DNA from 2 places in the Mesorhizobium sp. B2-3-14 genome. Region 2 is predicted to be linked to the other one. Evidence: predicted binding sites of a transcription regulator. Region 2 holds the regulator's gene; the other holds the start of a gene.
What was found. The regulator PhoB, encoded in region 2, activates phosphate uptake and scavenging genes when phosphate is short. The targets are predictions, from matches to a motif close to TGTCATNNANCTGTCAT.

Region 1 (5,499 bases), on a different contig from region 2:
GGACGAGCGAGTTCTTCGCCATGTCCTGCAGGCGCAGGCCGCCGAGCGGCAGCGTGATGCCGTCGCCGATCGCCTCGCCATCAATGTCTATAAGCTCCAGGCTGCCGCCGCCAAGGTCGCCGGCAATCCCGTTGGCCGGGTGGAAGCCTGAGATGACGCCGAGCGCGGAATAATGCGCTTCCTGGCGGCCGGAGAGCACACGGATTTCGGTCTTGAGCACATCCTCGGCACGATGGATGAAATCGGGACCGTTGATCGCCTCGCGGGCGGCGGCGGTTGCCAGCACGTACATGTGTTCGGCGCCAGCCTGGTCGGAGAGCGCGCGGAAACGGCGAAACTCCTCCATCGAGCGCGCCACCCCCTCGGGGTCCAGCTTCCCCGTCGACACGATGCCACGGCCGAGGCCGGCCAGCATCTTTTCGTTGAACAGCATGGTCGGCGAGCGCGCCAGCCCCTCATAGACGACGAGACGGATCGAATTGGAGCCGATGTCGATGATGGACAGCGGTCGGCGGTCCTGCAGCCGGCCCTGGGAATTGGACAGCATCAGGTGGCAGCGTTCTTCTTGCGGCGCTTGAACTGGGCGATTCGCTTGGGCGCATGCGATTTCAGCGCGTCACCCCGTCCCGACAGGCTCGGATTGGTCATGAAATATTCCTGCGCGTTGAACGGTTCTTCGCCCTCCTCCAGCACCACGCGCCGGGAGGTCCCATCAGCCAATACGTCGAAACTTTGCTGATTGTCCATGATGTTGCCCAGCATGATCTGGCCCAGAATCTGTTCATGCACAGTTGGATTGGTGATCGGCACCATGGTCTCGACGCGGCGGTCGAGATTGCGCGGCATGAGGTCGGCCGAGGAGATGTAGACGATCGCCTCGTCCGACGGAAGGCCATGACCGTTGCCGAAGCAATAGATGCGGCTGTGCTCCAGGAAACGGCCGACGATCGACTTGACCCTGATGTTCTCCGACAGGCCCGGCACCTGCGGCCGCAGGCAGCAGATGCCGCGCACGACGAGGTCGATCTCCACTCCGGCGCGGCTGGCATCGTAGAGCGCGTCGATGATGATGGGATCGACGAGCGCGTTCATCTTCATCCAGATACGCGCCGGCCGTCCCTCCAACGCATGGGTGACCTCGTCCGAAATGTGCTGAAGGATGCGGTTCCTCAGCGTGAACGGCGAGATCGCCAGCCGCATCTCGGCGGTCGGCTCGGCATAGCCGGTGATGAAATTGAACAATTGGGCGACGTCGCGGGCGATCGTCGGATCGGTGGTGAAGAAGGACAGGTCGGTATAGATGCGCGCGGTGACCGGGTGGTAGTTGCCGGTGCCGAGATGGACGTAATTGCGCAGCTTGCCGTCCTCGCGCCGCACCACCAGCGACATCTTGGCGTGGGTCTTGAGTTCCAGGAACCCGAACACGACCTGCACGCCGGCGCGTTCGAGATCGCGCGCCCAGCGAATGTTGGCCTCCTCGTCGAAACGCGCCTTGAGCTCGACCAGCGCCGTTACCGACTTGCCGGCTTCGGCCGCATCGACCAGAGCACGCACGATCGGGCTGTCGTTGGAGGTGCGATAAAGCGTCTGCTTGATCGCCACCACTTCGGGGTCGGCCATCGCCTGGCGCAGGAACTGCACCACCACGTCGAACGACTCATAGGGGTGATGGACGACGATGTCCTTCTCGCGAATGGCGGCGAAACAGTCGCCGCCATGCTCGCGGATGCGCTCGGGAAAACGTGGGTTGTAGGGGATGAATTTGAGGTCGTCGCGCGGAACGGAGACGATCTCGGAGATCTGGCTGAGCGCCAGCGGCCCGGTGAGCACGCTGATGCGGCTCGACGAGACGCCAAGCTCGCCGGCGACAAAATCGCGCAATTCCCCAGGCATCAGCTTGTCGAATTCGATGCGGATGACGGAGCCGCGGCGGCGGCGCTTCAGCGCCGTTTCGAACAGGCGCACGAGATCTTCCGATTCCTCTTCGACCTCGATGTCGCTGTCACGAATGATGCGGAACGTGCCGGAACCCTTGACCTCGTAGCCGGGGAAGAGCTTGCCGATGTAGAGGCCGACCGCCTCCTCCAGCGGAATGAAGCGGACATGGTGCTTGCGGTCCGGCAGGCGGATGAAGCGCTTCAGCGCCACTGGCAGGCGCAAGAGCGCGCTCATCTCCTCGCCATTCTTGCGATGGCGAAGTTGCAGCGCCATCGAGAAGCCGAGATTGGGAATGAACGGGAACGGATGCGCCGGGTCGATCGACAGCGGGGTCAGCACGGGAAACACCTGCTCCTGGAAATGGTCTTCCAGCCAGACCTTCTCGTCCTTTGTCAGCGCGTCGCGGGTGATGCTTTCGATGCCTTCCTTGTTGAGCAGCACCGTGAGTGCCGACAGGCTCTTCTGCTGGTCCTCCTGCAGCCGCTCGACCTCACGCAACAATTGTTCGAGCTGCTGTTCGGGAGTGCGTCCGTCCGGGCTCTTCAGCACGATGCCCTCGCGCACCTGGCCGGCAAGGCCGGCGACGCGCACCATGAAGAACTCGTCGAGATTGGCGGCCGAGATCGACAGGAAGCGGACGCGCTCCAGCAGCGGGTGATGGGTGTTCAGCGATTCCTCGAGAACGCGGCGATTGAACTGCAGCCAGGAGAATTCGCGGTTGACGAAGCGGTCCGGATTGCCTTCCGGGCTCGCTGCCGCGACATTGTTGAATTCGCTCTGTACCGGCTTCAGTTCGTTCATGATTCCTGCTCTTCCGCGCGCCTCAGCCGGTTAACCGGCTTAACTTATCCTGTGGCAGGCTTTTGCGACAGTTCTCTGACAGGCTTTTGCGACAGTTTGATTTCATCGAACTTGCAAACAGACTTGATATGATCCAGATGCAGAGAGACTGCGTTAAGGAGACGACGATGGCAGGCGGTTCCATTCCCCATTTCCAGAACGATGCGGGCCACCCGGCGATCGACATCGGAGTCAAGGAATTCATGTGCACGGGCGCCAACCCGCCTTTCGACCATCCGCATGTTTTTCTAGACATGGGCGACGACAATGAGAAAGTCTGCCCCTACTGCTCGACCCTCTATCGCTATTCGCCGAAGCTGAAGGCGACCGAAACGCTGCCGGCGGGCTGCCTCTACATCGACCAGGCCGCCTGACCTTCCGATCATGAGCGAGACGCGGTCCCGGCAGGTCATGATCGCCGGGGCTGGCATCGCCGGGCTGACAGCGGCGATTGCCTTTGCCGAACGCGGCTATTCCGTGAGGGTGTTCGAACAGGCGCAGCGTCTCGAAGCGGCGGGCGCCGGCATCCAGCTCTCTCCTAACGCGACGCGCATCCTTCGCCCGCTTGGCGTGCTCGACACGCTTCTTGCCAATGCCGTCCAGCCGGAAGCCGTGGTGCTGAAGGACGCCGCGAGCCTGCGCCAACTGGCACGCGTGCCGCTTGGCACAGCCGGCGAGGAACGCTGGGGCGCACCCTATCTCGTGGCGCACCGGGCGGATCTGCAAGACGCCCTGATGGCGCGCGTTGCGCAACTGCCCGACATCCATCTCACCACCGGCGCGCAGATCAGCAGCGTGGCCTCCGGTTCATTCGTTGTCACCACGACAGACGGGGTCGGCCGCAAGGTCATCGATACCCAAGGATCTCTGCTGGTCGGCGCCGATGGCGTCTGGTCAGCGGTGCGGAGGTTTGCCAGTCCAGGCAGCGGAGCCGGCTTGGCGAACAGCCATTTCTCCGGCGAACTGGCCTGGCGGGCGACGGTGAGCGCGGACAACGAGGCGGGGCGAGCCTTCACCGCGACCGGCGCCACTGACTGCGTCACAACCTTCCTGCACCCCGGATTCCACATGGTCGCCTACCCCGTCAGCAGGGGTAGCGCCTTCAACCTTGCCGCCTTCACCCGGGGCGAGCGCATCGCCGACGGGTGGTCACGCCACGCCGATCCCGCCATCCTTTCAGGCGCCATGCGCCGCTCCGCGCCGGCGCTGGCGCGTTTGGTGGAACTCGCTGGCCCGTGGACCGCCTTTCCTATCCACACAGTCGAACAGCGACGCTGGACCATGCCCGAAGGCATCGCGCTGATCGGCGACGCCGCGCATGCCATGACGCCGTTCGCGGCTCAGGGCGCGGCCATGGCGATCGAGGACGCGGCGACGCTTGCCGATTTGATCGCCGACTTCCCCGGCGACCTGACGCAAAGCCTTGTCATCTGGGAGAACCTGCGGCGGTCGCGCATCGCCAAGGTCATCCGTCGCGGCGCGCTCAACCGGCTTGCCTGGCATGCCCGAGGCCCGGTGGCGTTGGCCCGCAATCTGTTTCTGGCGGCGCGACCGGGAGAGAAGCTCGCAGCCGATCTGGACTGGCTTTACGGGTGGGAGCAGCAGCGGATCATCCGTCGCTGAAAGGAGCCCGCGGCAAAGCTAATTATACAGCCGCATCGACAGCCCAAGGGAAACCGGCAGCGGGTTCCACCAACCGGTGCGCAGGCCGGCGGTGCGCAGTGCCGCCGCCGTCCAGGTGTTGCAGCCGATCAGCGCGTTGAAATGGCCGTTGGCCTCATAAAAGCGATCGAAATTGGAGTAGGCGGCATCATCGATGACGATCGGACCGTTCGGCCCCTCCTGAAAGCTCACTTCGATGAAATCGAGCAATGCGGCAAAACGGTCTTCGCCCACGTCGAAGCCGGCGACATCGGGGTGCGGCTCGGGAATATTGCCGGCGACGGCGACATGCATCACGGACGCATCGAGCGTCAAAGCCTTGATTGCGGGCAGCGCCTTCAATTGCGACCATGTCGGCGTTTCCAGGTAGAAGGCGCGCCCACCCCAGCCGAAGACGAGGTAGCGCACTTCGGGCGCGTCCGATGGCAGGCCGACATCGGCAAGGAAACGAAAGCGCCGGCGCACCTCGTCGTCCACGGGAATGGCGATGTCGGTGTGGATCGGATTTTTCAGCACCAATATGTGCCGGATGCCCTCGCCCGCTGCGGCTGCCGGCCAGAGCGGCCGCGGCACCAGCGTGCCGAGCGACACGGCGAGCACCAGTGCTGCAACCAGCATGGCCAGGAAACGCAGGAGTTTTCTCATCGGTGCGGCTTCGCGATTCCGTCGCGGCTCAATGAAGAAGATCATTATCCGATCGGCCAGACACTAAAAAGCCCGGCCGTGGCGCGACCGGGCTTTCTCGACTTGGCGTCAGTCCGCTCAGTGCAGGATCTGCGACAGGAACAGCTTCGTGCGTTCGTGGCGGGGATGGTCGAAGAACTCGGCCGGCGTGTTCTGCTCGACGATCTGGCCCTGATCCATGAAGATCACCCGGTTGGCGACTTTCCGTGCAAAGCCCATCTCGTGGGTGACGCACAGCATGGTCATCCCTTCCTCGGCCAGCCCCACCATGGTTTCCAGCACTTCCTTGATCATTTCCGGGTCGAGCGCTGAGGTCGGCTCGTCGAACAGCATGATGCGCGGGTTCATGCACAGCGAGCGGGCGATCGCCACGCG
Region 2 (5,499 bases):
TCGCGCTGGCGATCCAGGGCATCACCGACACCGAGGCGCGCGCCATGCTGTGGTCGCCGATCACGCCGCAGACGGACATTGCCTTCGCCGATATACTCGAAGCCGAATTCGGCATCCCCGCCACCATGGAGAACGACTGCAACATGATGGCTGTGGCGCTGCGCTGGCGCGACCCCGAGCGCTACCGCGACGACTTCATCGCCATCCTGCTCTCGCACGGCATCGGCATGGGCCTGGTGCTGAAGGGCGAGCTGTTCACCGGCACCCATTCCTCAGGCGGCGAGTTCGGCCACATGATCCATCGCCCCGGCGGCGCGCTCTGCCGCTGCGGGCGGCGCGGCTGCGTCGAGGCCTATGCCGGCAACTATGCCATCTGGCGTAATGCAGGACAGATGGGTGAGGACGCCAAACCGGTCGACGTCAGCGACGCCGACATGCGCGCATTGGCGGCCACGGCGCGCGAAAGAGACGGACCGGAGCGCGAGGCCTATCGCAAGGCCGGCGAGGCGCTGGGCTATGGCCTTGGCAGCTTGTTCGCGCTGATCGATCCGGCGCCGGTTGCGATGGTCGGCGTCAGCGCCGCCGCCTTCGATCTGATCGAGCCGGCCTTGCGTGAGGCCATCGCCCAGACCGCCGGCGGCCAGCATTCGACGTCGATTTCCTTCGATACAGAGCCGAACGAATTGCCGCTGATCCGCGAGGGCTGCGCCATGCGCGCGCTCACCTTCGTCGACCAGGAGATCTTCGCGCCGGGCGTGCAGGTGAGATCCGGCAAGAACGTGGCCTGATCTCAATCCTCGCGGATTGCGTAGCCCGCGCCACGGATGGTGCGTATCACATCGGGCATGCGGCCATTGTTGACCGCCTTGCGCAGGCGGCCGACATGCACATCCACGGTGCGCTCGTCGATGTAGATCGTCTCGCCCCAGACATTGTCGAGCAACTGGCTGCGCGAGAACACGCGGCCGGGATGGCGCATCATGAATTCGAGCAGCCGGAACTCGGTCGGTCCGAGCCGGATCTCGCTCTTCTTGCGATAGACCCGGTGCGATTCGCGGTCGAGCACGATGTCACCGACCTTGAGCACGCTGGACAGCACTTCCGGCTTGGCGCGGCGCAGCAGCGCCTTGACCCGGGCCATGAATTCCGGCGTCGAGAACGGCTTGACCAGATAGTCGTCGGCGCCGGTCGAGAGGCCGCGCACGCGGTCGCTCTCCTCGCCGCGCGCCGTCAGCATGATGATCGGCAATCGCTCCGTCTCGGGCCGCATGCGCAGGCGCCGACAGAGTTCGATGCCGGAAACCGCCGGCACCATCCAGTCGAGCACCAGGAGGTCGGGCACGTTTTCCTGGAGGCGTATCTCGGCTTCGTCGCCGCGTGTCACCACCTCGACCTGGTAACCCTCGGACTCCAGGTTGTAGCGGAGGAGCACGCCCAGCGGCTCCTCGTCCTCCACCACCATGATGCGTGGCGCGATCATCGATCGATCATCCCTGCCGTCAAGCCGCCGGCACCGACATCGCCGTCTCGTCCTGCTTCGGACGGTTGGCGGGCAGTTGCGTGCCGGTCAGCACATAATACGCATTCTCGGCGATGTTGGTCACATGGTCGCCGATGCGTTCGAGATTCTTGGCGCAGAACAAAAGATGCGTGCAAGCCGTGATGTTGCGGGGATCCTCCATCATGTAGGTCAGGAGTTCGCGGAAGACCGAAGTGTATTTGACGTCGATGCGTTCGTCGTCATTCCTGAGCTTGGCGAGGGCGGCGGCATCGCCGGCCGCATATTCCTCGACGACGCCCTGCACCTGGATCAGCACCAGCTGCGCCATGGAGTCGATGGAATGCGACAGGTCGCGCGGCGTGGCGGTGAGGCCGACCGAGCCGACGCGCTTGGCGATGTTCTTGGCAAGGTCGCCGATGCGTTCGAGATCGCCCGCCATGCGGATCGAGCCGACGACATGACGCAGATCGTCGGCCATCGGCTGGCGCTTGGCGATCAGGGTGATGGCGCGATCATCGAGTTCGCGCTGGCGCGCGTCCATGATGGCGTCGTCGGAGACCACGCGCTGTGCCAGCGCGTTGTCGGAATTCAGCAGCGCCTTGGTGGCGCCGCCGACCATCGTGCCGGCGAGATCGCCCATGTCGCTGATCAGCCTGCTGATCTGTCCGAGATCCTCGTCGAAGGCTGCGACTGTGTGTTCGGCCATGATCCTGGTCCTCGTATGCGTGAGATCAGCCGAAGCGGCCGGTGATGTAGTCCTGCGTGCGCTTCTCGCGAGGCGACGTGAAGATTTTCTCGGTTTTGTCGAATTCGACCAGCTCGCCCAGATACATGAAAGCCGTCTGCTTCGACACGCGCGCGGCCTGCTGCATGTTGTGGGTGACGATGACGATCGTGTAGTCGGCCTGCAACTCGTCGATCAATTCCTCGATCTTGGCGGTCGACAATGGGTCGAGCGCCGAGGCCGGTTCGTCGAGCAGGATGACCTCCGGCTTGACCGCCACGGTGCGGGCGATGCAAAGCCGCTGCTGCTGGCCGCCCGACAGGCTGAGGCCGCTGGCATTGAGCTTGTCCTTGACCTCGTTCCACAGCGCGGCGCGTTTCAACGCCTGCTCGACACGGCCGTCCATCTCGGCCTTGCCGATCTTCTCATAGAGCCGGACGCCGAACGCGATATTCTCATAGATCGACATCGGGAACGGCGTCGGCTTCTGGAACACCATGCCGATCTTGGTGCGCAACAGGTTGAGGTCCTGCGAGCGGTCGAGAACGTTCTGGCCGTCGAGCAGCACCTGACCCTCGGCGGTCTGCTTGGGGTAGAGCTCGTAGATGCGGTTGAAGACGCGCAGCAGCGTCGACTTTCCGCAACCCGACGGTCCGATGAAGGCCGTCACGCTGCGCTCGGGCAGCGACAAGGTGATGTCTTTCAGCGCCTTCGACTGGCCGTAGTAGAAATTGAGGTTCTTGACCTCGATCTTCGCCTTGGCGGCTGCCTCTGTCGCAATCGTCATGTCTGGAGACAACATCTGGCTCATTTGTCCTCTCTGCGTCCGGTCAGGCTGCGCGCAAAGATGCTGAGCGCGAGAACCGTCAATGTGATTATGAGTGCGCCGGTCCACGCCAGTTGCTGCCACTCCTCGTAAGGGCTGAGAGCGAACTGGAAGATGGTCACCGGCAGGCTGGCCATCGGCGCATTGAGATTGCTCGACCAGAACTGGTTGTTGAGCGCTGTGAAGAGTAGCGGCGCCGTCTCGCCGGAAATGCGGGCAATGGCCAGCAATATGCCGGTGACGATGCCGGACATCGCCGCGCGGTAGGCCACCGAACGAATCACCACCCAGCGCGGCGCGCCAATCGCCGTGCCGGCCTCGCGCAAAGCGTTCGGCACAAGGTTGAGCATGTCCTCGGTGGTACGCACCACGACGGGAATGACCAGGATGGCCAGTGCCACGGCACCGGCGATGGCCGAGAAATGCCCCATCGGCCGCACCATCAATTCGTAGACGAACAGGCCGATGATGATTGAGGGCGCCGACAGCAGGATGTCGTTGATAAAGCGCACCACGGTGGTGAGCTTCGAAAAGCGGCCATATTCGGCCATGTAGGTGCCGGCCAGCACGCCGATCGGCGTGCCGACGACGATGCCGATAATGGTCATCACGATGCTGCCGTAGATGGCGTTGAGCAGGCCACCGGCATCACCGGGCGGCGGGGTCATTTCCGTGAACACTGAGAGCGAAACGCCCGACAGGCCCTTATAGAGCAGCGCGCCGAGGATCAGTGCCAGCCAGGCAAGGCCGATGCCGGCGGCGATGACGCAGAGCGTCATCATCACACCGTTCTTGCGCTTGCGGCTCTGGTGAAGCGATGCGGCTGTCGACATCGGTCAGACTCCGGTACGGGCATCGATGCGCATCAGCATGTAGCGGGCGATGGCAAGGATGAGGAAGGTGATGACGAACAGGATCAGACCGAGCGCCACCAACGAGGAGGTGTAGAGATCGCCGACGGCTTCGGTGAATTCGTTGGCGATGGTTGCCGAGATCGTCGTTGCCGGCGCGAACAGCGAGGCGCTGATCCGGTGGGCGTTGCCGATGACGAAGGTGACCGCCATGGTTTCACCGAGTGCACGGCCGAGCGCAAGCATGACGCCGCCCATGATGCCGATGCGGGTGTAGGGGACGACGACCCGGCGTGTTACCTCCCAGGTCGTGCAGCCAATGCCGTAGGCGGACTCCTTCAGCACCGGCGGCACCGTGTCGAACACATCCTTGGTGATCGAGGTGATGAAAGGCAGGATCATGATGGCCAGGATCATCGCCGAGGTCAGCAGGCCGATGCCATAAGGAGGCCCGGCGAACAGGCTGTTAAGGCCGGGAATGCCGTGGAACACGTTGATGATGAAAGGTTGCACTGTCGTCTGCAGGAACGGTGCCAGCACGAACAGGCCCCAGATACCGTAGATGATCGAAGGAATGCCGGCCAGCAGTTCCACCGCCATGCCGATCGGGCGCCGAAGCGGACGCGGGCAAAGCTCGGTAAGAAAAATGGCGATGCCGATGCCGAGCGGCACAGCGATCAGGATGGCGATGGCCGAAGTGATGATGGTGCCATAGATCGGCGCCAGGGCGCCGAATTTCTCGGTGACGGGATTCCAGCTCTCGGTGGTCAGAAAGGAGAAGCCGAAGGTCGACAGTGCCTGCCAGGAACCGGCGAACAGCGAGACGGCGACGCCCCCGAGCAGCACCAGCACGAGAATGGCGGCGGCGCGGGTCAGCCCATGGAAGATCGAATCGGTCAACGCGAACCGTCTGACGGTGGCGTCGCGTGAACCTCGAATGGCTGGCAAGGCTTCGTGGGCAGCGCTCATGTCAAGCTCGGCTCTTTGTGTTGATTGAAAAGGAGCGCCGCGGGGCGGCGCTCCTCCAGAAAGATATTACTCGCCGGCGTAGACGGGCTTGCCGTCGGCCTTGATGTCGGCCTTCCACGAAGCCTTGATCAGGTCGACGACGCTATCGGGGATCGACACATAGTCGAGCGCCTTGGCGGTTTCCTTGCCGTCCTTGTAGGCCCAGGCAAAGAACTTGAGCGCTTCGCCGGTGGCCGCGGCATCGTCCGGGGTCTTGTGGATCAGCACCCAGGTCGAGGCAGCGATCGGCCAGGTGGCGTCGCCCGGCTCGTTGGTGATGATGACGTTGAAGTTCTTGGCGCCCTTGAAGTCGGCGTTCGAAGCAGCCGCGCCGAAGGATTCGAGCGACGGCTCGACGACCTTGCCGGCGGCGTTCAGCATCTTGGAGTAGGAGAGATTGTTCTGCTTGGCATAGGCATATTCGACATAGCCGATGCCGCCGTCGGTCTGCTTGACGGTGTTGGCAACGCCTTCGCTGCCCTTGGCGCCGACGCCGGTCGGCCATTCGACGGCCGTATCCGAGCCGACCTTGTCCTTCCAGTCGGGCGAGAGCTTCACGAGGTAGTCAGTGAAGTTGAAGGTCGTGCCC

Region 1: a site for PhoB is predicted at 2,804-2,820, ahead of FJ950_RS13820 (RNA degradosome polyphosphate kinase). Genes of this name have one in related genera too.

The regions. Positions count from the first base shown of each region.
Region 1 is NZ_VFVP01000004.1:422,517-428,015, forward strand. Features, by position in the region: gene ppx (exopolyphosphatase) at 1-547, opposite strand, end outside; gene FJ950_RS13820 (RNA degradosome polyphosphate kinase) at 547-2,739, opposite strand; gene FJ950_RS13825 (zinc-finger domain-containing protein) at 2,907-3,152, shown strand; gene FJ950_RS13830 (FAD-dependent monooxygenase) at 3,163-4,401, shown strand; gene FJ950_RS13835 (TIGR02117 family protein) at 4,420-5,085, opposite strand; gene FJ950_RS13840 (amino acid ABC transporter ATP-binding protein) at 5,203-5,499, opposite strand, start outside.
Region 2 is NZ_VFVP01000003.1:322,672-328,170, reverse strand. Features, by position in the region: gene FJ950_RS10465 (ROK family protein) at 1-788, shown strand, start outside; gene phoB (phosphate regulon transcriptional regulator PhoB) at 791-1,480, opposite strand; gene phoU (phosphate signaling complex protein PhoU) at 1,500-2,207, opposite strand; gene pstB (phosphate ABC transporter ATP-binding protein PstB) at 2,233-3,036, opposite strand; gene pstA (phosphate ABC transporter permease PstA) at 3,033-3,884, opposite strand; gene pstC (phosphate ABC transporter permease subunit PstC) at 3,888-4,871, opposite strand; gene pstS (phosphate ABC transporter substrate-binding protein PstS) at 4,938-5,499, opposite strand, start outside.